DNA from 4 places in the Streptomyces sp. CNB091 genome. Region 3 is predicted to be linked to each of the others. Evidence: riboswitches for the same ligand, from Rfam matches in the RefSeq annotation. Region 3 holds a riboswitch; each other region holds the start of a gene.
What was found. A riboswitch is a leader RNA that binds a small molecule or an ion and turns the genes downstream of it on or off. The one in region 3 is predicted to bind cobalamin.

Region 1 (7,050 bases), on a different contig from region 3:
GGGTGAAGGACTGGGCGATCCGGAACTTCGGCGAGGACGACAAGCTCGTCCTGCAACTCGGCATCGTCGTCACGCTCGCCCTCTTCGCCCTGGCCGTCGGCCTGTTGGCGCTGCGGCACCGGCGGGCCGGCTCCGCCGCCGTCCTGCTCTTCGGTGTGGTCGGCGCGGCCGCAGCCGTCGGCAGGCCGGACTCCACGGGGCTCGTGGACGGTCTGCCGTCCCTGCTGGGGGCGGTCGTCGGGGCCGTACTGCTGTACGTCCTCATCGGCCGGCTCACCCGCCCGCACCGGACCACCGGTCGGGAGCGGGAGCGGGAGCAGGGGAGCGGACAGGACGACGAGCGCGAGCAGGAGAGCGGACAGGACGACGAGCGCGAGCACGAGGCCGGCTGGGACCGGCGGGGCTTCGTGATCGCCGCCACCGCCGCGGCCGCCGCGTCCACGGCGGCCGGCGCCGTCGGCCGCGCGCTGAACAGCCGAAGCAGCCAGAACGCCGTAGCGTCCCGCGACTCCGTGACACTGCCGAAGCCGGCCTCGCCCGCCCAGCCGATCCCGGCGGGCGCACAGCTGAGGGTCCGCGGTATCAGCCCCTTCACCACCCCGAACGACTCCTTCTACCGGGTGGACACCGCGCTCGTGGTTCCCAAGGTCGACGCGGATTCCTGGCGGCTGCGCATCCACGGCAAGGGCGTACGGCGGGACCTGGAGCTCACCTACCAGGATCTGCTGCAACGCCCCTTGATCGAACGTGAGATCACCCTCTGCTGTGTCTCCAACGAGGTCGGCGGACCCTACATCGGTCACGCCAGGTGGATCGGCGTGCGCTTGGCCGACCTGCTGAAGGAGGCGGGCGTCAAGCCGCCGTCCCGAGGCGGCGAGGCCGACCAGATCATCGCCCGCTCGGTGGACGGCATGACGCTCGGCACCCCCGTCGAGGACGTCATGGACGGCCGGGACGCGATGCTCGCCGTCGGTATGAACGGCGCACCGCTGCCCTTCGTCAACGGGTTCCCGGTCCGGATGCTCGTCCCCGGCCTGTACGGGTACGTCTCCGCCTGCAAGTGGATCGAGGACATCGAGCTCACCACGTTCGACGACTACGATGCCTACTGGGTGAAGCGCGACTGGGCGCGTAAGGCCCCGATCAAGACCCAGTCCCGGATCGACACCCCCAAGCCCTTCGGGCGCCCGGAGGCCGGCACGGTGATGGTGGCCGGAGTGGCCTGGGCCCAGCACCGCGGCATCGAGAAGGTCGAGATCCGGGTGGACGACGGCCCCTGGCGGCCGGCGCAACTCGCCGAACAGGGCACCGTCGACACCTGGCGGCAGTGGTCCTACCCCTGGAAGGCGACCCCCGGTGGCCACACCCTGACCGTCCGCGCCACCGACCGCACCGGCGAACTCCAGACCGAGGAGCGCACCAAGACCGTCCCCGACGGTGCGAGCGGCTGGCACTCCGTCGTGGTCACCGTCGACTGACCGCTCGGGCGCACCGGGGCCGGACGTTTCCACGGCACCCCGCGCCACCCTCCTACGGCACCCGGGCGGTCCACTCCGGCGTACCGAACTTGGTGCGTACGAGCTCCTCGGCGCGCGCCAGCTCGGCCTCCGTGACGCTGCCCGCGGTGAGTCCGTGGCGCTTGCGGAACGACTCGATCATGCGCTCGATGACGCTCTGGCGGGGGAGCCCGGTCTGCCGCCGCAGCGGGTCGACGCGCTTCTTCGCGGACCGGGTGCCCTTGTCGGACATCTTCTCCTTGCCGATCCGCAGCACCTCCAGCATCTTGTCGGCGTCGATGTCGTACGCCATGGTCACGTGGTGCAGCACGGCTCCCGGACCGCCGTCCGGCCCGACCATCCGCTTCTGTGCGGCCCCGGCGATCTTGCCGACCTCGGTGGCGATGTCGTTGAGCGGCTGGTACCAGGCTTTGATGCCCATGTCCGCGAGGGCTTCGAGGACCCAGTCGTCCAGATAGGCGTAGCTGTCGGCGAACGACAGCCCGGAGACCAGGGACTGCGGGACGGCCAGCGAGTAGGTGATGGTGGAGCTGGGCTCGGCGAACATCGCGCCGCCGCCGGAGATCCGGCGTACGACGTTCACGCCGTGCCGCTCGACGCCCGCCGGGTCCACCTCGTTGCGCAGCGACTGGAAGCTGCCGATGATCACGGCGGGGGAGTCCCACTCCCAGACCCGCAGCGTCGGCGGCCGCAGCCCCGCCGCTACCTCGGCGGTGATGACCTCGTCCAGCGCCATGTGCAGCGCGGGCGACTGCGGGGCCTCGTGGATCAGCTGCCAGTCGTAGTCGCTCCACTCCGTGGCCTGCGCGAGCGCCCGGCGTACGGCGACGGCGACGCCCTCCGCGCTCAGTCCGAGCATCACCGTGGAGTCGGGCAGCGCCGCCTCGATCCGGGCCGCGAGCCCGGCCGTGTCGGTGTTGGCCGGGGCGCCCTCCAGGGCCGCGTCGATCGCGAGGATCGCCTCGTCGGGTTCGAGGAAGAAGTCCCCCGCGACGCGGACGTTCCGCAGCGCCCCGCCCGCCACCTCCAGGTCCACCACGACCAGCTTGCCGCCGGGAACCTTGTACTCACCGTGCACAGCCATGCCTCCGCCCTAGGGTCCCGGCCACTCGTTGTGAGCCGGGCACAAACGTCTACAACGCATGCTCGGGACCGGTTCATCCCGCCCGCCCCTGGCATGATCGGCCGACATGAGCGACGCACCCCGTCACATCCTCGTCATCGGCATGGGCGCCGGCGACCCCGACCATCTGACGCTCGCCGCGGTGAAGGCCATGCGCCGCGTCGACGTCTTCCTCGTGCTGGGAAAGGGCAAGGAGAAGGACGCGCTGACCCGGCTGCGGCGGGACATCCTCGACGAACACCTCACCGGCCCCTACCGCGTCGTCGAGGCCGAGGACCCGTGGCGGGACCGCACCCAGCAGGACGCCGGGCGCTACACCTCGGCGGTGCGCGACTGGCGCCACCGCCGCGCCGACATCTGTGAACGCCTGATCGTCCAGGAGCTCGCACCGGGGCAGTGCGGAGCCTTCCTCGTGTGGGGCGACCCGTCCTTGTACGACAGCACTCTCGCGATCCTCGACGACATCCGAGGCCGCGGAACGGTGGAATTCAGTCACGAGGTGATCCCCGGCATCAGCAGTGTCTCCGCCCTCGCCGCCCGGCACAGCGTCACCCTGAACCGGGTCGGCCGCCCCATCCACATCACCCCCGGGCGACGTCTCGCCCAGGGATTCCCCGAGGACTGCGACCTTGTCGTGATGCTCGACGGACATGAGAGCTTCACGCAGCTGACGGGCAGGGGATGGTGGATCCACTGGGGCGCCTACATCGGGACCCCGGAGGAGATCCTGGTCTCCGGCCCGCTGGACGAGGTGGCCGGCCGGATCAGCGGGCTGCGTGCGGAGGCGCGTGAACGGCACGGCTGGATCATGGACACCTACCTGCTGAGCCGACCGCCCGGCGCGGGCGGCGACTGACGGCCGATGCCTGACGGCCGGTGGCTGACGGCCGGTGGCTGACGGCCGATGACTGACGGGTCCACGTCGAGGCGCGGGCGGCGAGGGCCTCCGCACCCCGTCGTCGGACCAACAGGGGCGTCAGGGGTGTGGGGGAGTGCCAGGGGTGTCAGCGCCGGGTCTCATGCGCCCTGATCACGCCGAGCCCGTGCCCCAGGCTCGGGCATTCGGCGGTGAGGTCGTCGCCCCGCACCAGGTAGTCGTGCACCCGGCCGTCCGCCGGTCGTTCGATCGCGCGATACAGCGTGCCGTTCACGGTGATCGTCCAGTCGTCGCCGTCCTGGGCCCACCCGACTGTCTTCTTCATCTGGCGTATTCCGTTTCCTCGGTCGGCCTCGCCGTGGGTCGGCGGCCGTGTAGTGGGAAGAAGAACGGCTTGTGACGCTCGGTGGTTCCGCAGTCCCTACGCCATTCGGTTACATCTGTGTCACTGTCACGTCCAGTGGACGCGCCCGACCTGACCGGTGGTCAGCACGCGGTTGACGAACGGCCGAACGAGCGGAGAACGGGCGTGGCCCGGCGCGGCGTCCCGCCGTGACGGAGTCCGAGCCGGCGTCGGGGGAGTTCACCGACCCGTGTCCCACGTCACCATCCGAAGTGTGAACAACGGTGTGCGCGGGCCGGGCGTCCGCTTAGGCTGATCGGCGCAGCTGGTTCGCCCTGTCCGCCAGGCAGGGTGTCGTAAGAGGGAACCCGGTGGGAATCCGGGACTGCCCCGCAGCGGTGAGTGGGAACGACCGCCGTCATACGCACTGGGCCCGGCCGGGTCTGGGAAGCGACGGTCATTAGGTGTCTGCCCCGGCAGACGTGCCCGCGAGTCCGAAGACCTGCCCGTTGCCCGCACGCGACCGTTCGCGTGCGGAGATCTCGGTGACCTCGTGGGCGGGTCGGCGTAACCACCGGGCGGACGGACACGGTTCCACGTGTCCCGGTCTCCGCCCGGTGCGTCATCCCTCCGCGTCCGCGTCCCGTCCCGGGGTCTGTCCCGCAGACACGCTCGCGAAGGAGAGTCACGTGACAGCGAAGCCCGCAGCCGCGGCAGCACAGGCCACCGTGTACGGCTACCCCCGCCAGGGCCGGAACCGTGAACTGAAGAAGGCCATCGAGGGCTACTGGAAGGGCCGCGTCGACGCCGACGCCCTCCGGGAGACCGCCGCCGAGCTGCGCCGGGGGACCTGGCAGCGGCTCGTCGAGACCGGGGTCCACGAGGTGCCGACCGGTGATTTCTCGTACTACGACCATGTCCTGGACACCAGCGTCATGGTCGGCGCCGTCCCCGAGCGGCACCGCGAGGCCGTCGACGCCGACGCCCTCGACGGCTACTTCGCCATGGCCCGGGGCACGCAGGACGTCGCCCCGCTGGAGATGACGAAGTGGTTCGACACCAACTACCACTATCTGGTCCCGGAGTTGGGCCCGGATGCGGAGTTCGCCGCCGACTCCGCCAAGCAGGTCTCGGAGTTCCAGGAGGCGCTGGCCCTCGGTCTGACGCCCCGGCCGGTGCTGGTCGGACCCATCACCTATCTCCTGCTCGCCAAGGCGGCCCCCGGGGCGGCGGCGGACTTCGAGCCGCTGACCCTCCTGGACCGGCTGCTTCCCGTGTACGCCGAGGTCCTCGCCGACCTGCGCGCGGCGGGCGCCACCTGGGTGCAGCTCGACGAACCCGCACTCGTCCAGGACCGCACCCCGGCCGAGCTGAACGCCGCCGCCCACGCCTACCGCGAGCTCGGCGGACACGCCGACCGGCCCCGACTGCTGGTCGCCTCCTACTTCGGGCGGCTCGGCGAAGCGCTGGCGGTCCTGGCCAAGGCCCCCGTCGACGGGCTGGCCCTGGACTTCACCGAGTCCGGCGCGGGGAACCTCGACGACCTCGCGGCGGCCGGCGGACTGCCCGGCAAGCGCCTGGTCGCCGGTGTCGTGAACGGCCGCAACATCTGGATCAACGACTACGAGAAGTCGCTCGCCACCCTCGGCACCCTCCTCGGCCTCGCCGGCCGGGTCGACGTCTCGGCCTCCTGCTCCCTCCTCCACGTCCCGCTGGACGCCGCCGCCGAGCAGGGCGTCGATCCGGGGATCGCCCGCTGGCTCGCCTTCGCCCAGCAGAAGACCGAGGAGATCGTCGTCCTGGCCCGCGGTCTGGGCGGCGGCACGGACGCCATCGCGGCCGAACTCGCCGCCAACCGCGCCGACCTGGCCTCCCGCACCGACGCCGCGCTCACCCGCGACCCGGCTGTCCGCGCCCGTACGGCGGCCGTCACCGACGCGGACGGCCGCCGCTCCCAGCCGTACCCGGAGCGCGCCGCCGCCCAACGTGCCCACCTCGGGCTGCCGTTGCTGCCGACGACCACCATTGGCTCGTTCCCGCAGACCACCGAAGTGCGCACCGCGCGCGCCGACCTGCGGGCGGGGCGGATCGACGAGGCCGGGTACGAGGAGCGCATCAAGGACGAGATCCGCGAGGTCCTCTCCTTCCAGGAGAAGGCCGGACTGGACGTCCTGGTGCACGGCGAGCCCGAACGCAACGACATGGTCCAGTACTTCGCCGAGCAGCTCACCGGTTACCTCGCCACCCAGCACGGCTGGGTGCAGTCCTACGGCACCCGGTACGTCCGGCCGCCGGTCCTCGCGGGCGACGTCTCGCGCCCCGGGCCGATGACGGTGCGCTGGACGACGTACGCGCAGTCGCTGACCGCACGCCCCGTCAAGGGCATGCTCACCGGCCCGGTCACCATGCTCGCCTGGTCCTTCGTCCGCGACGACCAGCCGCTCGGCGACACCGCCCGCCAGGTGGCCCTCGCCCTGCGCGACGAGGTGAACGACCTGGAGACGAGCGGAACTTCGGTGATCCAGGTCGACGAGCCCGCGCTGCGCGAGACACTGCCGCTGCGGGCGGCCGAGCACGCCGCGTACCTGGAGTGGGCGACGGAGTCCTTCCGGCTCGCCACCTCCGGGGTGCGTCCGGACACCCAGATCCACACCCACATGTGCTACGCGGAGTTCGGCGACATCGTCCAGGCCATCGACGACCTCGACGCCGACGTCATCAGCCTGGAGGCGGCCCGCTCCCATATGCAGGTCGCCCGCGAACTGGCCGCCCACGGCTACCCCCGCGAGGCGGGCCCGGGCGTCTACGACATCCACTCCCCGCGCGTCCCCAGCACCGAGGAGGCGGCGTCCCTGCTGCGCAAAGGACTTGAGGCCATCCCGGCGACACGCCTGTGGGTGAACCCGGACTGCGGCCTGAAGACCCGCGGCTGGCCCGAGACCCGGGCCTCCCTGGAGAACCTGGTCGCCGCCGCGCGGGCGATCCGCGCGGAGCTGCCCACCGAAGCGGCGTGATCCGTGCCCGGTGCGGGAGGCGGTCACCAGCGCTCCCGCACCGGGCCCTGCCCGTACGGCTCCGGAGAGGGCGCCCCCGGCCGAGGCCCCGGCTCGACGCGTCTGCGCAGGCGGGCGGGGGCTGCCGCACTCGCGTCGGCATGGGCCGTCGGCTCCGTCCCGACTACGCTCGGGGG
Region 2 (7,050 bases), on a different contig from region 3:
CGGAAACCCGAGTGTCGTATCAGATGGTGGATGGTGAGTGACCACTATGTGGGAGGGGCGGGGGTGGTGAGCCCTTCCGGCAGGTAGACGACCGTGGGTGCGCCGGTCTTCGGGTGGGTGCTGACCTCGGCGGCGACGCCGTACACGTCGCCCAGCAGTTCGGACGTGAGGACCTCTTCCGGGGTGCCGGAGGCGACGACGGCGCCGTCCTTGAGGACGTAGAGGCGGTCGCAGTAGTACGCGGCGAGGTTGAGGTCGTGCAGGGCGAGGAGGTTGGTGGTGCCGAGGTCGCGGACCAGGGAGAGGATCTCCAGCTGGTAGCGGATGTCCAGGTGGTTGGTCGGCTCGTCCAGGACGACGAGCGACGGCTGCTGGACCAGGGCGCGGGCGACGAGGGCGCGCTGGCGTTCGCCGCCGGAGAGGGAGGCGAACGTACGGGGTGCGAGGGCGGCGATGCCGACCCGGGCGAGGGCCCCGGCGACCAGGGCGGTGTCGGCGGCGGTGTCCGCCTCCCAGAACCGTTTGTGCGGGGCGCGTCCCATCGCGACGACCTGGCCGACGGTCAGCTCGAAGCCGGCGTGGCCGTCCTGCGGGACGGTGGCGATGCGCTGGGCGCGGGCCTTCACGGGGAGGGTGGCGAGGTCGTCGCCGTCGAGGAGGACCCGGCCGTGGGTGGGGCGCAGGGTTCCGTAGACGCAGCGCAGGAGGGTGGTCTTGCCGCTGCCGTTGGGGCCGACGAGGCCGACGGTCTCGCCGTCGGCGGCGGTGAGGTCGACGGCGTCGACGAGGTGGCGGCCTTCGCCGACCCCGTACGAGAGGCCCTCGGTGCGCAGGGTGGTCACGGGCGGGCTCCTCGGGCGTACGGAGCGGTCGGGCGGGCTCCCCGGGCGTACGGAGTTGTCGCGCGGGCTCCTTCGGCGTACGGAGCGGTCGGGCGGGCTCCTCCGGCGTACGGAGCAGTCGGACGGGCTCCCCGGGCGTACGGAGCGGTCGGGCGGGCTCCCCGGGCGTACGGAGCGGTCGGGCGGGCTCCTCCGGCGTACGGAGCGGTCGGACGGGCTCCCCGGGCGTACGGAGTTGTCGCGCGGGCTCCCTCGACGAGTGGCGTCTTCATACGGGCGCTCCTTCGGGGCGGCGGCGGAGCATCCAGAGGAAGAACGGGCCGCCGGTCAGCGCGGTGAGCACGCCGACGGGGATGTCCTGCGGGGCTGCGACCGTCCGGGCGGCCAGGTCGGCGAGGACCAGGAACACCGCCCCGCCGAGGGCGACGACCGGGAGCAGGGCGCGGTGCGCGGCGCCGACGGCCATCCGGGCCATGTGCGGGACCATCAGCCCGACGAAGCCGATCGCCCCGCTGTACGCGACGAGCGCCCCGGTCATCAGGGAGGCGAGGACGAAGACGGCGGCCCGGAAGCGGGCGGTGTCGAGGCCGAGGACGGTCGCGCCCTCCTCCCCCACCAGGAGCAGGTCGAGCGGGCGGGCCAGGGTGAGGAGGACGGCGGTGCCGACGGCCAGGGTGACCGTGGGGAGCGCGAGCATGTCCCAGCGGGCCGCGCCGAGGCCGCCGAGGGTCCAGTAGAGGACTTCCTGGAGGTGGTCCGCGCGGGCGGAGGTGACCAGGATCAGGCTGGTCAGGGCGGAGAGGACGTAGGAGACGGCGACCCCGGCGAGGACGAGCCGGTTGGTGGTGAGGCCGCCGCCACCGCGCGCCAGGGTGTAGACGAGGAGCAGCGAGAGCAGCGCCCCGACGAAGGCGGCGGCGGGGATGGTGACGGTGGTGGCGAGGGTGGCGCCGATGCCGAGGACGATCACCAGGACCGCGCCGGTGGAGGCCCCGGAGGAGACGCCGAGGAGGAACGGGTCGGCGAGCTGGTTGCGTACGAGGGCCTGGAGGACGGTGCCGATGACGGCGAGTCCGGCGCCGACGACGATGCCGAGCAGCACCCGGGGCAGCCGGACGTCCAGGACGATCGTGCGGAAGGGGCTCGCGTCCGCCTGCCCGGTCAGGATGTCGATGACCTGGCCGGGCGGGATGCGGACGGAGCCGAGGGCGAGCGCGGCGAGCACGGCGGCGGCGAGGAGCGCGGCGAGGGTGCCGACGACCAGGGTGTAGCGGAGCAGCCGCCGCGGTGCGGGGGTGCGGCAGCTCACGGGGTGGTGGCCCCCGGGTGGAGCTGGGCGGCGAGTTTGCCGACGGCGGCGGGAACGCGGACGCCGAGGACGGCGTCGGAGAGCGGCATGACCGCGAAACGCTTGTTCTTGACGGCGGGGACGTCGGCGAGGGCCGGGTCGGTGAGGAGGCGCTTCTTCTTCTGTTCGACGGTGGTGGCCCCGTAGTCGTAGATCACGATGGCCTCGGGCTTGCGTGCGACGACGTTCTCCCAGGAGGCGTCGCCGAAGGGCTTGTCGAGGTCGGCGAAGACGTTGGTGCCGCCGGCCCGCTCGATCAGTTCGTTGCCGATGCCCTCTCCGCCCGCGGTGAAGGCGGTCTTGTCGCCGCTGTCGTAGACGAAGACGGAGACGGGCTTCAGGCCGGCGAGCTTCTTGGCGGTGGCGGCGTTGTCGGCCTTGGCCTGCTTGATCCAGGCCTCGGCGCGGTCGGTGACGCCGAAGGTGCGGCCGAGCTCGCGGATCTCGTCGTAGAGGGTGTCCATGGGCTGGTCGCCCTTGGTGCAGCTCTCGGTGTTGAGCCGGCTCTCGATGCCGGACTTCTTCAGCGCCGCGCGCCCGCGCCCGTCGCCTGCCGCGAACGCGCTGGCGTACCCGCCGTAGACGAAGTCGGGGTTCGTGGCGAGGACCTGCTCGTAGGAGGGGTACTCCTTGGCGATGACCGGGACGGACGCGTAGTCCTCCGCGTACTTCGGCAGGACCTGGTCGTCGAGGTAGGCGGTGCCGACGAGGGATTTCGCCAGGCCCAGCTCCAGCATGATCTCGGTGACGTGCTGGTTCATGGTGACGACGCGCTTCGGCGGGGCCTCGAACGTGGTGGTGACACCGCAGTTCTTCACGGTGTACGGGAATCCGTCGCTCTTCGCCACGGCCCTGTCCCCGGTGGCGGCGGCGTCGCCGTCGGAGGAGGAGCAGGCGGTGAGGGCGAGCGGGAGCAGCACGGCGGCGGCTATGAGCGCGGGGGTGCGCCGGGACATGGCGAGGCCTCTCCGGGGGATTTCCGCGTCCCCTGGTCGATGCGAGAAGGCGGCGGGCCAGTTCCTGACTTCCGGGCCGCCCTCCGGTGCGACGTCGTCCGCTGGGGAGTCGTCCGCGTGGGAGGGGGCCCGGTCACAGTGGCGGGACCGTGCCGGATTCGCACCGGCTTCCTGGTTCCTGCTGCCTTGTTGGGTCTGGGAGCAGTGTGCCAGACCCGTGCGGGGGCCCTGCGGGGGCACCCTCGTAGGTCCCTGGCTGGGTCCCTGGTGGGTCCCTGGTGGGTCCCTCGTGAGTCCCTGGTGGGTCCCTCGTGAGTCCCTGGTGGGTCCCTCGTGAGTCCCTGGTGGGTCAGTACGCCTCGACGACCCGCACGTCTTCCTCGGTGATCTCGCCGTCCACGATGCGGTACGAGCGGAACTGGAAGGGTCCGGCGTCGTCGGTGTCGGCGGTGGAGACCAGGACGTAGTGGGCGCCGGGCTCGTTGGCGTAGGTGACGTCGGTGCGGGAGGGGTAGGCCTCGGTCGCCGTGTGCGAGTGGTAGACGATCACGGGCTCCTCGTCGCGGTCGTCCATCGCGCGGTAGAGCTTGAGGAGGTCGGCCGAGTCGAACTCGTAGAACGTGGGCGAGCGGGCGGCGTTGAGCATCGGGATGAAGCGCTCGGGGCGGTCCGTCCCGGCCGGGCCCGCGACCACTCCGCACGCCTCGTCGGGGTGGTCGGCGCGGGAGTGGGCGACGATCTGGTCGTAGAGCGTCTGGGTGATGGTCAGCATGGCGCCAGGATATGCGGGCGGCCCCTTCCGTACCGGTGGGTGGTACGGAAGGGGCCGCATGCTGGACACGTCGGCCGTTGGGGCGGCCGGGGCGGTCCGGGAGGGGGCGGTGTGGGGCCCGCCCCCGGGTCAGTGGTGGGGCTCGGTGGTGGTCTTCTTCTCCGGGGTGCGCGCCTGGAGCGCCCGGTAGGAGACGAAGAGGATGAGCGCCCACAGGGGTGCGCAGTAGAGCGAGATCCTGGCGTCCTCGTCGATCGCCATCATGACGATGACCATGCCGATGAACAGGAGCGCGAACCAGCTCGTGTACGGGGCTCCGGGGGCCTTGAACGAGGACTGCGGGAGCAGACCGGCGTCGGCCATGCGGCGGTAGCGGATCTGGCTGCACAGGATCATGATCCAGGCCCACATGCCGGAGATGGTGGCGAAGGAGACGACGTAGTTGAACGCCTCGCCGGGCCACTGGTAGTTGATCCCGACGCCGACGAGCATCAGGGCGGCGGAGAACGTGGTGCCCACGAGCGGCAGGCCGTTCTTCGTCAGCTTGGTGAAGGCGCGGGGGCCCTGGCCGTTGAGGGCGAGGTCGCGGAGCATGCGGCCGGTGGAGTACATGCCAGAGTTGCAGGAGGAGAGCGCGGCGGTGAGGACGACGAAGTTGACGACGGCGGCGCCGACGCTGAACCCCATCTCCTCGAAGGCCTTCACGAACGGGGAGACGCCGGGTTTGAAGGTGGACCACGGCACGACCGAGAGGATCATGATCAGCGCGCCGACGTAGAAGACGGCGATGCGCCACGGCACGGTGTTGATGGCCTTGGGCAGCACGGTCCCGGGGTCCTTGGACTCCCCGGCGGTGACGCCGACGAGTTCCACGGCGAGGAAGGCGAACATGACGATCTGGAGCGTCATGAGCGTGCCGGTGATGCCGTTGGGGAAGAAGCCGCCGTCGTTCCAGAGGTTGGCGACGGTGGCGGTGTCGCCGGCGTCGGAGAATCCGACGGTGAGGACGCCCGCGCAGATCAGGATCATGCCGATGATCGCGGTGACCTTGACCATGGAGAACCAGAACTCCAGCTCACCGAAGAGCTTCACGGAGATCAGGTTGGCGCCGTACAGAATGACGGTGAACACCAGGGCGGACAGCCACTGCGGAATGTTCCACCAGTACGTCATATAGGTGGCGGCGGCGGTGACTTCGGTGATTCCGGTGACGACCCAGAAGAGCCAGTAGGTCCAGCCGGTCACGAATCCGAAGAACGGGCCGAGGAATTCCCGGGCGTACTCCGAGAAGGAACCGGAGACCGGGCGGTACATGAGGAGTTCGCCCAGGGCCCGCATGATGAAGAAGATGACCAGGCCCGCGATGACGTAGGCCAGGACGAGGCTGGGTCCGGCCCGGTCGATGGCTTTGCCCGCGCCGAGGAAGAGCCCGGTGCCGATGGCTCCGCCGATGGCGATCATCTGGATCTGACGAGCGCCCAGACCGCGCTGGTATCCCTCGCCACTGGTCCCGGATCCCCCGGCGTCGCCGCCGGGCCGGCCCTTGTCGGCCTGTCCCTCGTCGACCTGCGCCGATGTCATGGTGGTGCGCCTTTCTCCACGCCGATCCGCGCCTCACAAGGCCGCGGATCAGGTCCTGATCCCCCCGGATATGGATGGAGTGCCGCCGGCGTTCGGCCGGTTCGTGGCGCCCCCGGGAACAGGGGTGGCGTTCCCGGGCGGTCGTGAAGATTTAACACGGCCGTCGCGGGACACGATGGGACATTCTGTGGCGCACGACACAGGAAAAAGCGGGCAAGGGGTTCTGTCTGGCACGAAAAGGCCGGATCATTTGGTGTGATCTTTATGCGGATCTGAGCGTCCGTTGAGCGAACGCAGAGGGCGCCCGCCCCGGCACGGCGGGCGGGCGGGCGCCCTCTGCGTTCACGGCTTTACCGCTTTACCGCTTTACGGCATGAGCGTCTCGACGAGCGTTTCCTGGAGTGCGCCGAGCCAGAGGTAGGCCATCACCATCGGCTTGCGCGGATCGGCGTCGGGGAGCCGGTAGAGCGAGCCCTCGCCGCCCTCGTCCTCGTCGGAGACCTCCAGCCGGGTGCCGATGGTCAGACGCAGGTCGTTGAGGGAGCGCAGCCAGCTGCGGCACTCCTCGCCGGTGAGGGTGAGGATGGCGCCGCCGTCCCCGGCGGGCGAGAGCGCGTCCAGGGTGCGGACGACGGTGACGGCGTCCTCGCGCTTGCCGGAGCGCAGGTCGTTCTCGGTGAAGCGGCGGAACTCGGAGGACAGCTCACGGAGCTCCTCCTCCGGCTTTCCGCCCTCGGCGGGCCGGTCGGGGCCGCCGTAGGCGTCGGGGAAGAGCCGGGCGAGCGCCGGGTCGGACGGCGGCTTGCTGGGGCCCTCGGCGAAGAGGGCGGCGAGCGGGTCCTCGCCGTCGGCGGGCGTCTCGCCGGGGCCGATCAGTTCGAGCAGCTGGACGGCGAGGGAGCGCAGGATGGAGATCTCGACCTCGTCGAGCGCGACGGCCGCGCCGCCGCCTGGGGTGGCCTCGAAATGGCCGGCCATGGATTCTCCGATGGTGGGTCGAACGGGGCGGGGGAGGGCGGGGCGGGCGAGAGCGGGGCGGTCGGGCGGGCCCGGGCGGCTCTAGTTGCGGTCCTGGGTGAGGGTGGCCCACAGTCCGTATCCGTGCATGGCCTGGACGTCGCGCTCCATCTCCTCGCGGCTCCCGCTGGAGACGACGGCGCGGCCCTTCTGGTGCACGTCCATCATGAGCCGGTGGGCCTTGTCCTTCGGGTAGCCGAAGTAGGCCTGGAAGACGTAGGTCACGTAGCTCATGAGGTTGACCGGGTCATTGTGGACGAGCGTCACCCACGGGACGTCCGGCTCGGGGACCGCGAAGGTCTCCTCGGCCGAATCGGGACGTTCGATCTCTAGCGGGGTAGCAACGCTCACCTGTCCCATGCTGCCACCCGGGCGGGTCCCGCGCATAAACGGACCCCACATCTCGTCACTTTGACGAATAGGGGGTAGCATCCCAGCCATGAACTCAGCGGACCTCGGGCGACGGGTCGGCGTTCCGTCGACCGCGCTCTTCACCGACCAGTACGAGCTGACCATGGTGCAGGCGGCCCTCAG
Region 3 (7,050 bases):
ACGACCCGCTGGGCGGCATCAACCAGCTGTTCCCGCTCTTCGGCATCGCCAACCAGTTGCTGGCGGCCGTCGCACTGGCCGTCTGCACCACCCTGCTCGTCAAGTCCGGCCGCCTCAAGTGGGCGTGGGTCACCGCGGTCCCGCTCGCCTGGGACGTGGCGGTCACCCTCACCGCGAGCTGGCAGAAGATCTTCTCCGACGACGTCAAGATCGGGTTCTTCGCCCAGCGCGACAAGTACCAGGCGGGCATCGACGCGGGCGAGGTGCTGGCCCCCGCGAAGAGCATGGACGACATGCGGACCGTCGTCACCAACTCCACCGTCGACGGGGTGCTGAGCGCGCTCTTCGCACTCCTCATCATCGTGGTGCTCGTGGACGCCGGGCGGGTCTGTTACCAGGCGATCCGCGACCCGGAGAGCGTCAAACTGCACGAGACGCCGTACGTCGAGTCCAAGCTCGTCGCCCCGGCCTCGCTCTTCGCGACCAAGGAGGAGAAGGCCGAACTGGCCGCCGCCGGAGTCGGCCCCGAGGGCGGCATCCGCAAGGAGGCGGCGGAGACGGGGAGCCGGACATGACGGTCGCGGACGTGCGACGGGTGGCCGGACGGATCCGCTGGTACGTCCGTGAGCTGACCGGCGAGTCGACGTACGACCGCTATGTGGCGCACGCGAGGGCCCACGATCCGGACACGCCGGTGATGAGCCGTCGCGCCTTCGAACGCGGCCGCATGGACGCCCGCGAGGCGGATCCGCGCGAGGGCTTCCGCTGCTGCTGAGCACCCACCGGCCGGAGATCGGGCCGCCGCACCCCTTCCACGGGTGCGGCGGTCCCTTTTCGCACCCTCGAACGGACTTCGGCGCCGCTCGATTTCCCGGTGCACGGAACCCTCACCGTACGAAAGGATGTGCCCATGACATCGCATCCCCGGCCGCCCCGGCTCCGTCCCGTACTCACGACCTTGGCGCTGGCGCTGAGCCTGGCGGCGGCGACGGGCTGCGGCACCCAGGTGGCGACCGGCACGGAGACGGCGGACCGGAGCGCCTCGGCGGACCCCGCGCCCGACCGGGCGGAGCTGGAGGCGCGGGCGCTGGCCGCGCAGACCGTCGCGGAGCACGTGTGGGTGACCGAAGTCCCGGGGTACGCCCTGGCCCGCCAGTCGGTCGGGGTGATCGGCGACGACGGGTTCGGCAGCGTCTACACCACGCCCGACGGCGGGCAGATCCAGCTGCGGGTGGAGCGCCGGGCGCACGCCGGGGCCGACTGTACGAAGGACCCCGCGCCCGCCGGCGGCCAGGAGCCCCTGAAGACGTGCGAGCGGGACGGTGACCAGTGGTACCGGGCCACGGATTCGGGCCACGCGTACGCACGGGAGCAGGGCGGACTCGTGGTCACCGTGAGCGGGGCGCCCGACGAGGTGGACCGGGCTACGCTGCGGTCGGCGGCACGGGCCGCCCACCGCGCCGACGACCGCGAGCTGGACCAGGTGCTGCCGCCTGCCGACGGGGCCGGGGGGCGGCAGCCGGTCGAACGCGGCGACCTGCCGCCGGTGGGCGACGGCGCCCCGAACAACGACGTGGGAGCGAGCGGCTGACAGGGGAGCGAGCGGCTGACGTAGAAGCGAGTGGCCGACGTAGGAGCTGACTTGGGGACGAGTGGCTGATGGACCTGACGATCAGAGCGGCGGAGCCCGGCGAGTACGCGGTCCTCGGCGAGATCATCGCCCAGGCGTATCTCGGCGACGGTCTGCTGGACGGCCCGCGGGACCCGTATCTGCTCAAACTGCGGGCGGTGGAGCAGCGTGCGGCCGAGGCCGAGGTCCTCGTCGCGCTCGACGTGGACGGGTCGGTGCTCGGCGGCGTGACGTATGCCGCACCCGGCACCCCGTGGCGCGACATCGCCGGTCCGGACGAGGCCGAGTTCCGGATGCTGGCGGTGGCCCGCGAGGGGCGTGGGCGGGGCGTGGGAGAGGCTCTCGTGCGGGCGTGCGCCGAGCGCGCCCGGTCCGCCGACGACGTGCGGGCGCTGGTGCTGTCGACGCAGCCGGGCATGCTCGGAGCCCATAGGATCTACCGTCGGCTCGGCTTCGTACGGACCCCCGAACGGGACTGGGAACCGGTGCCGGGACTACGGCTCATGACCTTCCGGCTGGAGCTGGAGGCGCCCTCCTGAGGGGCGCGTTGAATCGTCGCGACACAACATGTGGGGGCCGCTTCATCCGACGGCCCCCACATGTATGCTCGACCTCGCTGTCGCCGCAGGGGAATCCGGTGCGAATCCGGAACTGTCCCGCAACGGTGTGATCGGTGTGCTTTTGCGCACCCGCAAGTCCGAAGACCTGTCGACAGCGCGTCCGGCTCGACCGAACCGGACGCCAGACGTCCGGGTCTCGCGGATAGGCCGGTGGACGCCGTCAGCTGTGCTGCCCTGCCCCGGGTTTCGCGCTGCCCGGCTTCCCCGCCTGCCGCCGGCCCCTGCCGAGCGAGGGAAAGCCCAGTGACCATCGCGCCCGCCGATCCGGTTTCAGCCACCGAATCCGCTGCCTCCACCCCGTCCGGAGCAGGCACGAACGACGGACCCGGGACCGCCCTGCTGCGGACCCTGACCGACCTCACCGTCGATCTTCCCGACACCGACCCCGGACGGGTCGCCGCCGCCGCGCTGCGCGGACGCAACGCCCGCTCCGACGAGGCCGAGCTGCGCTCGCTGGCCACCGAGGCCGCCGCGGGGCTCATCTCCGAGGACCCGGCGTACTCCCGGCTGGCAGCCAGGCTGCTGACCCGCTCGATCGCGGACGAGGCCGCGGGCCAGGGTGCGACGTCCTTCTCCGCCTCGGTCGCCGTGGGCCACCGTGAGGGCCTGATCGCGGAGCGCACCGCCGCGTTCGTCGCGCTCCACTCGGCCGCACTGGACAAGCTCGTCGAGCAGGCCCTGACGGACGGCGCCGACGACCGCTTCGGCTACTTCGGTCTGCGGACGCTGCACAGCCGCTACCTGCTGCGCCACCCGATCACCCGGCAGGTCATCGAGACCCCGCAGCACTTCATGCTGCGCGTGGCCGCGGGCCTCGCCGAGGACGAGTCGGTGCGGGCGCTGGACGAGGTCGCCGCGCTCTACGGGCTGATGAGCCGGCTGGACTACCTCCCCTCCTCCCCCACGCTCTTCAACTCCGGCACCCGGCACCCGCAGATGTCCTCCTGCTATCTGCTGGACTCGCCCAAGGACGAGCTGGACTCGATCTACGACCGCTACCACCAGGTGGCGCGGCTCTCCAAGCACGCGGGCGGCATCGGTCTTTCGTACTCCCGCATCCGCGCCCGGGGTTCGCTGATCCGGGGCACCAACGGGCACTCCAACGGCATCGTGCCGTTCCTGAAGACGCTGGACGCCTCCGTCGCGGCGGTGAACCAGGGCGGCCGGCGCAAGGGCGCGGCGGCGGTCTACCTGGAGACCTGGCACGCGGACATCGAGGAGTTCCTGGAGCTCCGCGACAACACGGGCGAGGACCAGCGGCGTACGCACAACCTGAACCTGGCGCACTGGATCCCGGACGAGTTCATGCGCCGGGTCGACGCGGACACCGAGTGGTCGCTGTTCTCCCCCGCCGACGTGCCCGAGCTGGTCGACCTGTGGGGCGACGCGTTCGACGCGGCCTACCGGGCGGCCGAGGCCAAGGGCCTGGCCCGCAGGACGATTCCGGCGCGTGAGCTGTACGGCAGGATGATGCGGACCCTCGCGCAGACCGGCCAGGGCTGGATGACGTTCAAGGACGCCTCCAACCGGACCGCGAACCAGACCGCCGAGCCGGGCCGGGTCGTGCACTCCTCCAACCTGTGCACGGAGATCCTCGAAGTCACGGACGACGGCGAGACGGCCGTCTGCAACCTGGGCTCGGTCAACCTCGGCGCGTTCGTGGCGGACGGCTCGATCGACTGGGACCGCCTGGACTCCACGGTCCGTACCGCGGTGACCTTCCTGGACCGGGTCGTCGACATCAACTTCTACCCGACCGAGCAGGCCGGGCGCTCCAACTCCCGCTGGCGGCCGGTGGGCCTGGGCGCGATGGGCCTCCAGGACGTCTTCTTCCAGCTGCGGCTGCCCTTCGACTCCCCCGAGGCCCGCGCGCTCTCCACGAAGATCTCCGAGCGGATCATGCTGGCCGCCTACGAGGCGTCCTGCGACCTGGCGGAGCGCTCCGGCCCGCTGCCGGCCTGGTCCGAGACCCGGGCGGCGCGCGGGGTGCTGCACCCCGACCACTACGCCACCGGGCTGAACTGGCCGGAGCGCTGGGACGCCCTGCGCGCCCGGATCGCGAAGACCGGGATGCGCAACTCGCTGCTGCTGGCCATCGCCCCGACCGCCACGATCGCCTCGATCGCCGGGGTGTACGAGTGCATCGAGCCGCAGGTCTCCAACCTGTTCAAGCGCGAGACGCTCAGCGGTGAGTTCCTCCAGGTCAACGCCTACCTGGTGGACGAGCTGAAGAAGCTCGGCGTGTGGGACGCCCGCACCCGTGAGGCGCTGCGCGAGGCGAGCGGCTCCGTGCAGGGCTTCGCCTGGATCCCCGACGACGTGCGGGCGCTGTACCGCACGGCGTGGGAGATCCCGCAGCGCGGCCTGATCGACATGGCGGCGGCCCGTACGCCGTTCCTCGACCAGAGCCAGTCGCTCAACCTGTTCCTGGAGACGCCGACGATCGGCAAGCTCTCCTCGATGTACGCGTACGCCTGGAAGCAGGGGCTGAAGACGACGTACTACCTGCGTTCGCGCCCGGCGACCCGGATCGCCCGTGCCGCGTCCGGCCAGGCGTCGGCCGCCGCCCCCATTCCCGTACAGCAGGCGTCGGCTCCCGACGCGGACGCCATCGCCTGCTCCCTGGAAAACCCCGAGTCCTGCGAGGCCTGCCAGTAATGAGCACCAACGACCACAAGAACCTGCTCGACCCGGGCTTCGAACTGACCCTGCGCCCCATGCGCTACCCGGACTTCTACGAGCGCTACCGGGACGCGATCAAGAACACCTGGACCGTGGAGGAGGTCGACCTCCACTCGGACGTCTCCGACCTCGCCAAGCTGTCGCCGGGCGAGCAGCACATGATCGGCCGGCTGGTGGCGTTCTTCGCGACCGGTGACTCGATCGTCTCCAACAACCTCGTGCTGACGCTGTACAAGCACATCAACTCCCCCGAGGCGCGGCTGTACCTGTCGCGGCAGCTCTTCGAGGAGGCCGTGCACGTCCAGTTCTATCTGACGCTGCTGGACACCTATCTGCCCGACCCGGACGACCGGGCGGCGGCGTTCGACGCGGTCGAGGAGATCCCCTCGATCCGTGAGAAGGCGCAGTTCTGCTTCAAGTGGATGGACTCGGTCGAGAAGATCGACCGGCTGGAGACGAAGGCCGACCGCCGCCGTTTCCTGCTGAACCTGATCTGCTTCGCGGCCTGCATCGAGGGGCTGTTCTTCTACGGCGCCTTCGCGTACGTGTACTGGTTCCGCTCGCGCGGTCTGCTGCACGGTCTCGCCACGGGCACCAACTGGGTGTTCCGTGACGAGACGATGCACATGAACTTCGCGTTCGAGGTCGTGGACACCGTCCGCAAGGAGGAGCCGGAGCTCTTCGACGACGCGCTGGAGCAGCAGGTCACCGACATGCTGCGGGAAGCGGTCGAGGCGGAGCTGCAGTTCGGCCGCGATCTGTGCGGCGAGGGCCTGCCGGGCATGAACACCGAGTCGATGCGCCAGTACCTGGAGTGCGTCGCCGACCAGCGGCTCGCCCGCCTCGGCTTCCCGACGGTGTACGGGTCGGAGAACCCGTTCTCCTTCATGGAGCTCCAGGGCGTCCAGGAGCTGACGAACTTCTTCGAGCGCCGCCCGTCCGCCTACCAGGTGGCGGTCGAGGGCTCGGTCGGGTTCGACGACGACTTCTAGACCCTCCGGTTCCAGACCCTCCGGGCCCAACGGGTCTCTCAGACCCTGGCCCAACTTCTGAGGTAGGAGCGCCGCGCAGCCGTCACCGGTCGCGCGGCGCTCCGCGTTTCCGGGGGCCCCGCCGCCCGCCGCCCGCGTTCCGCCTCCCGCAGCTGGCGGTCGATGCGGCGATCGCGGGCGACGCCGAGGGCCACGGGCGCGAGGACGAAGGCGAAAAGTGCCGCTACGACCAGGTAGTTCAGGAATGTGTTCATGCCTCTACTCTGGACCGCCGGAACGAGAATCATCAGTGGCAGGACTGCCATGAGGCATCAAATAGCTGCCACACTCACACCATGCTGACCAATGTCGCCGCCCTCCTCCTCGACGAGGTCCACCCCTTCGAACTCGGCGTCCTGTGCGAGGTGTTCGGACTGGACCGCAGCGAGGAGGGCCTGCCGGTGCACGACTTCGCGGTGGTCTCCGCCGAGGGGCCCGTCCTGAACACCCACGCGGGCTTCACCATCTCCACGCCGCACGGCCTGGAGCGGCTGGAGGAGGCCGACCTCATCGCCGTGCCGGCGGGCAGCCACTTCATACGGCGGGAGTATCCCGAGGAGGTGCTCGACGCCCTGCGCCGGGCCGTCGCGCGCGGCTCACGGGTGCTGAGCGTGTGTTCGGGGGCGTACGTGCTGGGCGCGGCCGGGCTGCTGGACGGCCGCCGCTGCACCACGCACTGGCGGCACGCGGCGGAGCTGTCGCGGCGCTTCCCGAAGGCGATCGTCGAGCCGGACGTGCTGTACGTGGACGAGGGCGCGGTGATCAGTTCGGCGGGCACCGCCGCCGGGATCGACGCGTGTCTGCATCTGATCCGGCAGGAGTACGGCCAGGAGGCGGCCAACACCCTCGCCCGGCGGATGGTGGTGCCGCCGCACCGGGACGGCGGGCAGGCGCAGTACATCAGCCGCCCGCTGCCCCGGAGCTCCTGCGACACGGTCGGCTCGACCCTGGTCTGGATGGAACAGCACCTCGACCAGGAAATGAGCGTGGAGCAGCTGGCGGCGCTGGCGCACATGTCGCCGCGCACCTTCGCCCGGCGGTTCCAGCAGGAGACCGGGACCACGCCCTACCGGTGGCTGCTGCGGCA
Region 4 (7,050 bases), on a different contig from region 3:
ACAGCACGGCCCCCTTGACCGCGCTCATCCGCTGCCGCGCCGCCATCGAGCCCGACGCGTCCACGACGAACAGCACGAGGTTGCCCTCACGCCCCTCCCGGGTCGCCTGCCGCAGATCGTCCCGGCGCACCACGAGCCCCCGCCCCGAGCGCCCGCGCGCCCGCTGGTGCGGGGCGGCGGCCTGCACGGTCGCGGCCAGATGCAGCTTGGTCAGCGACCCCTGCGGGCGGCGGGCGCCGGTCGTACGCCCGTGCTCGGTACGGGCCCGCGAGCGCCGCCCCGCAGCGCCCTCGCCCAGCCCCGGCACGCTGAGCATCTTCGTCCGGAACGGCTCGGCGGACGCCACCGGCTGCTGCTCGGCCCCGGTGGACCGGCCGGGCGTGTCGGGACTGCCCTCGGGAGCCCCGGACGGCGTGTCGTCGTCGTCCGAAGTCCCTGGCGGGGTGCGGTCGCCATCGGCCTGCGGCGGTACGCCACCGCCACCGCCCCCACCGCCATCGGGGCCGGGGTCGGGATCGTCGTCGTTGCTGCCTTGTCCCTCGTCCCCTGCGGCCTCGTCCAGGGTCTGGTCGAGCTTGTCCTCGTCCAGGCCGGGCGCGTCGAACGGGTTGCGGCGACGCCGGTGGGGGAGCGCGAGGAGAGCGGCCTGCCGCACATCGTCGGCGGTGACCTCCTCGCGGCCCGCCCAGGCGGCCAGCGCGGTCGCGGTACGGGCCATCACGATGTCGGCCCGCATCCCGTCGACCTCGAACGCGGCGCAGGTCGCGGCGATCTGCCGCAACACGCCGTCACCGAGTACGACCCGGGGCAGCAGGGCGCGCGCGGCGGCGATGCGCTCCCGCAGGGCGCTCTCCTCCCCGGCCCAGCGCGCGGCGAACCCCTCGGGGTCGTCGTCGTACGCGAGCCTGCGCCGCACCACCTCGACCCGCTCGTCGGTGTCCCGGGAGGCGGCCACCTCGACGGTCAGCCCGAACCGGTCCAGCAACTGCGGGCGCAGCTCGCCCTCTTCCGGGTTCATCGTCCCGACCAGCAGGAAACGTGCCGCGTGCCGTACGGAGACGCCCTCGCGCTCGACGTACGAGGCGCCCATGGCCGCCGCGTCCAGCAGCAGATCCACCAGGTGGTCGTGGAGCAGGTTGACCTCGTCGACGTACAGGATGCCGCGGTGCGCGTCGGCCAGCAGCCCCGGCTCGAACGCCTTCACGCCCTCCGACAGCGCCCGCTCGATGTCCAGCGCCCCCACGAGCCGGTCCTCGGACGCGCCGACAGGCAGCTCCACGGTCCGCGCGGCCCGCGACACACCGACGGCCTCCGCGTGCGGCCCGTCGGGACACGCCGGATCGGGGGAGAGGGGATCGCAGGAGAACCGGCACCCCGGCACGACGGAGACCTCCGGCATGAGGGCGGCGAGCGCGCGCACGGCGGTGGACTTGGCGGTCCCCTTCTCGCCCCGTACGAGCACCCCGCCGACAGCCGGACTGACCGCGTTCAGCAACAGCCCGAGCCGCAGGTCGTCCTGCCCGACGATCGCGGTGAAGGGATACGGCGTACTCACTTGGCCTCCTGGTCGACATGAACAACAGCTGCTTCCCCGAGCCCCCGGGGCGTTGGCCCGGCACAATCAAGCCCCTCCGGCGATTGAGGAGCGGGGTCCGGGGCAGCGCCCCGGCTCGCCGGACCACCCGCACCCGTACCCGCGTCGGCCCCCGGCGAGGCGGGCGCCCCCGGCGGCACGAACGGCAGCCCCGCAGGCGCACCCTCCTCGATCAACCGCCACAACGCGTCCGTGTCCGCGTGCTCCTCCACCAGATCCCCGAGCCGATCCAGCTGCTCCTCCCGCAGCACCCCGAAACTCGTGTCCGGCGCCGGCACGAACCGCCGCCCGGCGGCCCGGGCCACCTCCACCAGGAACCGCCGCCGGAACGCGTCGCTCTCCAGAGACCCGTGCCAGTGCGTCCCCCACACCGCCCCCACCCGGCACCCGTCGAGGAACGGCTCCCCGCCCCGCACATCGGCCACCCCGTGGTGGATCTCGTACCCCTCCACCGGCTCGCCCAGCGCCGAACCGACCGGCCGCGCCAGCGTCTTGTCCCGGTCGAAGCGGACGCGCACCGGCAGCAGCCCGAGCCCGTCCACGACGCCGGCCCGCGACTCCACCTCGTCCTCGATCCGCTCGCCGAGCACCTGGAACCCGCCGCAGATCCCCAGCACCGGCCGGCCCTCCGCGGCCCTCCGCACCAGCGCGTCCGCGAGGCCCCGCTCGCGCAGCCACGTCAGCGCCTTCACCGTGCCGCGCGTCCCGGGCACGATCACCAGGTCCGCGTCGGCCAGCTCCTCCGCCCGGTCCACGAACCGCACGACGACGCCCGGTTCGGCGGCCAGCGCGTCCACATCCGTGAAGTTCGACATCAGCGGCACGGCACAGACCGCCACCCGCAGCACGTCCTCGCCGTGCGGGGGAGCCACGACCGACTCCCGCACCGCACCCCGCAGGGACACCCGCAGACCGTCCTCCTCGTCGATGCCGAGCCCGTGCGCGTACGGCAGCACCCCGTACGTCCGCCGCCCGGTCAGCCCGTACAGCATGTCCAGGCCCGGTTCCAGCAACGAGACGTCGCCCCGGAACTTGTTCACCAGATAGCCCGCGACGAGCGCCTGGTCCTCCGCGCTCAACAGCGCCGTCGTACCGAAGAAGGAAGCGAAGACCCCGCCCCGGTCGATGTCCCCGACCACCAGGACCGGGAACCTCGCGGCCCGCGCGATCCCCATGTTCACGATGTCCGTGCGCCGCAGATTGATCTCGGCCGGGGACCCGGCTCCTTCGCAGATGACCGCGTCGTACGTGGCCCTCAGCTCCTGAAGACAGTCCGTCACCGTCCCGAGCAACGCTTCCTGCCGCCCCCCGTGGTACCCCCGGGCGCTCATCTCTCCCACCGGCCTGCCCATCAGCACGACCTGGCTGGACCGGTCACTGCCGGGTTTCAGCAGCACCGGGTTCATCAGGGCCGTCGGCTCCACCCGGGCGGCCTGCGCCTGCATCGCCTGGGCCCGGCCGATCTCCGCGCCCTGCCGGGTCACGAAGGAGTTCAGGGACATGTTCTGGGCCTTGAAGGGCGCGACCTTCACGCCCCGGCGCACCAGCCACCGGCAGATGCCCGCCGTGACGACGCTCTTGCCCGCGTCCGATGTGGTCCCCGCGACCAGCAGCCCGCCGCTCATGCCCGCTCCCGTTCCCGTACCGCGTTCCGTGCCGGACCGTTCATGACCGCCCCCGACCCCGCTGCCGCCCTGCCAGCGACCGTCGCGCGACCACGCGGCCCGCGACCATCCGCCCCGCCACGCACACGCCGAGGGCCAGCGCGCTCACCCGGCGCGACAGCCGTACCGCGCGTTCGATGTCCGCGCCCCGCACGTCCCGCCCGGACTCCCCGTTCAGCACCGGCCGGTGCTCGACGCGCCCCGCGTACGCCAGGGTCCCGCCCAGCCGCACACCGAGCGCTCCCGCGAACGCGGCCTCCACCGGCCCCGCGTTCGGGCTCGGGTGACGCCCCGCGTCCGCCCTCCAGGCGCGTACGGCCTCCCGGGGCCGCCCGCCGCCCGCCACGGCCAGCGCGGCCGTCAGCCGGGCGCCGGGCCACCCGGCGAGGTCGTCCAGACGGGCCGAGGCCCAGCCGTAACGGCGGTAGCGGGGCGACTTGTGGCCGACCATCGCGTCGAGCGTGTTCACCGCCCGGAAGCCGACGAGCCCCGGCACCCCGCCGATCGCCCCCCACACCAGCGCGCCGACGACGGCGTCCGAGGTGTTCTCGGCGACCGACTCGACGACCGCGCGGGCGATGGCCGGACCGTCCAGGGAGTGGGGATCGCGCCCGCACAGACGCGGCAGGCGCTCCCGTGCCACCTCCAGGTCCCCGGCGGTCAGGGCGCCGCCGATGGCGCGGGCCTCCCGCCCCAGTGACGTCCCGCCGACGACGGACCAGGCGGTGGCGGCGGTCAGCGCGACGGCGAGCGCGGGGCGTCCCCGGACGGCGCGCGCGGTCAGCGCTGCGGCCCCCACGGCGCCTCCGGCGCAGACGAGGGTGTGCAGCGCGCCCCGCCCCCGGCCGTCACGCCACAGCAGGGACTCCACCCGCGCGGCGGCGCGGCCGAACCCGGCGACGGGGTGGCCCCGGCGGGGGTCGCCGAACAGGGCGTCGGCGATCAGCCCGGCCGTGGCGCCGTACGCGAAAACGCGGTCGGCACGCATGGCTCAGCCGGTCGCGGGGAGAGGTGTTCCGGCGCGAGGGCCTGTCGTGGGGGGCACAGGAAGGGGCACACGGCGGCCGGGCATGGCGTATGTCCTCACTCAGGGTCCGCGCCCTGGTACGACGTGACCGGCGACGAGAGTCTCCTGGCTTCCGGATCCGCGGTTCCCCCGGCCTTCCAGCCCACGTGAGCGGGCCGTGACGTTCCGGTGTGGGGGAGCGCTCCCCGGTGACAGTGGCGGGACCGCGCCGGATTCGCACCGGCTTCCTCTGCTGTCGCCGTAAATGGCTCCGGCAGTCCACCACGCCCCGCGAACAGCCGTCAACTCGCTGTTGACCTGCGGGGCTCCACTGTGCGCAGACACACATCGGGCCGGACACACGAGAGTGTGTCCGGCCCGAAGGGGTGCGGGGTACGGGGTCAGGCGACGATCAGGTAGATCCCGTACGTGACCGCGGCCACGCACGCCGCGAAGCAGGCGTACGCGCCGGTGCGCGCCAGCGCGACCGACCCGCCGGCGGCGTTGCTTCCGGCCGTGGCGGACTGCTTGGAGAGGGCGACGATGCCCAGGGTGAAGAGGCCGACCAGCGCGACGGTGACCACAAGGCTGACACCGAAGACGGAGGCGAGAGCTGCCCAGTCGATTTTCATGCGGATCTGTCCTTACACCTTGGCCGGCGGCCGGGCCGGGTCGTCGGGCGCCGAGGCCGGGGCCGGGATGGTGGTTGCGAGGTCGGCGGCCGGGCCGCCGACGGGCGGCGGCTGGACCGCCGCCATGGCGGTGGTGACGACGCCCTGGGGCTCGCCCTCCCCGTCCGTGTCGTTGACGTTGGTGTGGTCGACCGGCTGGCGGCGCGAGGCCAGCCAGATGGCGAACGAACCGCCCACCAGGATGACCGCCGTGACGGCGATGCCCCAGGGGCCCTGCTTGGTCAGGAACTCGGCGCCCGCACCGATCAGACCGGCCGCCGGGAGCGTCAGCCCCCAGGCGACGAACATCCGGGTGGCGGTGGACCAGCGGACCACGCCCCCCTTGCGGCCGAGGCCCGCGCCCATGACGGCACCGGAGCAGGACTGGGTGGTGGAGAGCGAGAAGCCGAGGTGCGAGGAGGCCAGGATGACCGTCGCCGCGCTGGTCTGGGCGGCGAAGCCCTGCGGCGGCTGGAGGTCGGTCAGTCCCTTGCCCATCGTGCGGATGATGCGCCAGCCGCCGAGGTAGGTGCCGAGCGCGATGGCCACACCGGCGGAGACGATGACCCACATGGGCGGGTTGGAGCCGGGGGCCAGGACACCGCTGGTGACGAGCGCCAGGGTGATGATGCCCATCGTCTTCTGGGCGTCGTTGGTGCCGTGGGCGAGCGAGACGAGACCGGCGGAGGCGATCTGTCCGGTCCGGTAGCCCTTGGCGGTCGACTTGAGCTGTCCCTCGTCGGTGACGTTCCGGTTGATCCGGTACGTCAGCCGCGTGGCCAGCATCGCGGCGATACCGGCGACCAGGGGGGCCGCGATCGCGGGCAGCAGCACCTTGGTGACGACGGTGCCGCCGTTGATCGAGGACCAGCCGGCCGACATGACGGCGGCGCCGATCAGTCCGCCGAACAGGGCGTGGGAGGAGCTGGAGGGCAGGCCGACCAGCCAGGTCAGGAGGTTCCACAGGATGGCGCCGACGAGCGCCGCGAAGATGACCTCGGTTCTGATGCCGTCTTCGTTGACGATCCCGCCGGAGATCGTCTTGGCGACCTCCACCGACAGGAACGCGCCGATCAGGTTGAGAACGGCGGACATCGCCACCGCTGTCTTGGGCTTCAGAGCGCCGGTCGAGATGGTCGTAGCCATCGCGTTGGCGGTGTCGTGGAAACCGTTCGTGAAATCGAACACGAGAGCTGTCACGACCACAATCGCAAGCAGCAGCGTGATGTGTTCCATTTACCCAGGCAATCGTTCGACGTCAGTGGCACATGGACCGTAGGCAACCTGGATGAACGGAAGATGAACTGGGCAGGGCGCTGCGGTGACTCCAAACGGAGTGCGCTCCCTCCGCTTGTGTCCGGGAGGGGCCGCATGGTGCCTGTGGGGCGGGGCGTGGGCTGCTCTTTGCCACTGGATGGCGAACATTTTGAACGGCTGTTCGGCACTCGGAAGAGACCTCCGTCACCTCTCATGTGACGTTCCGGTTGCGCCTCTTGACCCCTACGCTCGCCCCATGAGCGAGCAGCACTCGGAATCCGTCGGCCGGACCTGGCTGGACGTCGTCGCGACCGCCCGCCGCAGCGCGGCGGACGGCCTGGTCGTCGGCACCTCGGGCAACGTGTCGGCCCGCGTCGGCGACCTGGTCCTGGTCACGCCCAGCGGGGTGCCCTACGACCGGCTCGGACCCCACGACGCGGTCGGCGTGGATCTGGAAGGCCGCCAGGTCCTCGGCGACCTCGGTCCGACCAGCGAACTCCCCCTCCACCTGGCCGTCTACCGCTCCACCGACGCCGCCGCCGTGGTGCACACCCACGCCGTGCACGCCACCGCCGTCTCCACCCTCGTCACCGAGGTGCCGCTCGTCCACTACGCCGCCGCCCTCCTCGGCGGCCCCGTCCGCACCGCCGCCTACGCCCGCTACGGCACCCCGGAACTGGCCGAGGCCATGCTCGGCGCCCTGGAGGGCCGCACCGGCTGTCTGCTGGCCAACCACGGCACCGTCACCTACGGCGACACGCTCGACCGGGCCTATGAGCGCACCGCCCAACTGGAGTGGCTCTGCCGCCTCTGGCTCACCGCGAGCTCCCTACCCGGCCGCACCCCGTCCCTGCTCGA

Region 1: it holds a riboswitch for cobalamin, as region 3 does, so the genes downstream of both, metE (5-methyltetrahydropteroyltriglutamate--homocysteine S-methyltransferase) here and D581_RS0120835 (ribonucleoside-diphosphate reductase subunit alpha) in region 3, are expected to answer to the same signal.
Region 2: it holds a riboswitch for cobalamin, as region 3 does, so the genes downstream of both, D581_RS0117345 (ABC transporter substrate-binding protein) here and D581_RS0120835 (ribonucleoside-diphosphate reductase subunit alpha) in region 3, are expected to answer to the same signal.
Region 4: it holds a riboswitch for cobalamin, as region 3 does, so the genes downstream of both, D581_RS0113275 (cobalamin biosynthesis protein) here and D581_RS0120835 (ribonucleoside-diphosphate reductase subunit alpha) in region 3, are expected to answer to the same signal.

The regions. Positions count from the first base shown of each region.
Region 1 is NZ_KB899014.1:116,838-123,887, forward strand. Features, by position in the region: gene D581_RS0133435 (molybdopterin-dependent oxidoreductase) at 1-1,478, shown strand, start outside; gene lplAB (lipoate-protein ligase LplAB) at 1,531-2,595, opposite strand; gene cobF (precorrin-6A synthase (deacetylating)) at 2,708-3,496, shown strand; gene D581_RS0133450 (hypothetical protein) at 3,645-3,842, opposite strand; cobalamin riboswitch at 4,170-4,384, shown strand; gene metE (5-methyltetrahydropteroyltriglutamate--homocysteine S-methyltransferase) at 4,550-6,874, shown strand.
Region 2 is NZ_KB898998.1:133,975-141,024, reverse strand. Features, by position in the region: gene D581_RS0117355 (ABC transporter ATP-binding protein) at 45-842, opposite strand; gene D581_RS0117350 (iron ABC transporter permease) at 1,111-2,151, opposite strand; gene D581_RS0117345 (ABC transporter substrate-binding protein) at 2,148-3,146, opposite strand; cobalamin riboswitch at 3,185-3,375, opposite strand; gene D581_RS0117340 (M67 family metallopeptidase) at 3,496-3,918, opposite strand; gene D581_RS0117335 (amino acid permease) at 4,048-5,499, opposite strand; gene D581_RS0117330 (DUF2017 domain-containing protein) at 5,866-6,477, opposite strand; gene clpS (ATP-dependent Clp protease adapter ClpS) at 6,559-6,876, opposite strand; gene D581_RS0117320 (nicotinate phosphoribosyltransferase) at 6,956-7,050, shown strand, end outside.
Region 3 is NZ_KB899000.1:278,129-285,178, forward strand. Features, by position in the region: gene D581_RS0120815 (carbon starvation CstA family protein) at 1-575, shown strand, start outside; gene D581_RS0120820 (YbdD/YjiX family protein) at 572-775, shown strand; gene D581_RS0120825 (hypothetical protein) at 911-1,591, shown strand; gene D581_RS0120830 (GNAT family N-acetyltransferase) at 1,660-2,169, shown strand; cobalamin riboswitch at 2,234-2,357, shown strand; gene D581_RS0120835 (ribonucleoside-diphosphate reductase subunit alpha) at 2,494-4,908, shown strand; gene D581_RS0120840 (ribonucleotide-diphosphate reductase subunit beta) at 4,908-5,924, shown strand; gene D581_RS0120845 (hypothetical protein) at 5,963-6,178, opposite strand; gene D581_RS0120850 (helix-turn-helix domain-containing protein) at 6,260-7,050, shown strand, end outside.
Region 4 is NZ_KB898995.1:335,494-342,543, forward strand. Features, by position in the region: gene D581_RS0113265 (putative cobaltochelatase) at 1-1,555, opposite strand, end outside; gene D581_RS0113270 (cobyric acid synthase) at 1,552-3,219, opposite strand; gene D581_RS0113275 (cobalamin biosynthesis protein) at 3,260-4,246, opposite strand; cobalamin riboswitch at 4,385-4,514, opposite strand; gene D581_RS0113280 (hypothetical protein) at 4,666-4,896, opposite strand; gene D581_RS0113285 (inorganic phosphate transporter) at 4,909-6,171, opposite strand; gene D581_RS0113290 (class II aldolase/adducin family protein) at 6,449-7,050, shown strand, end outside.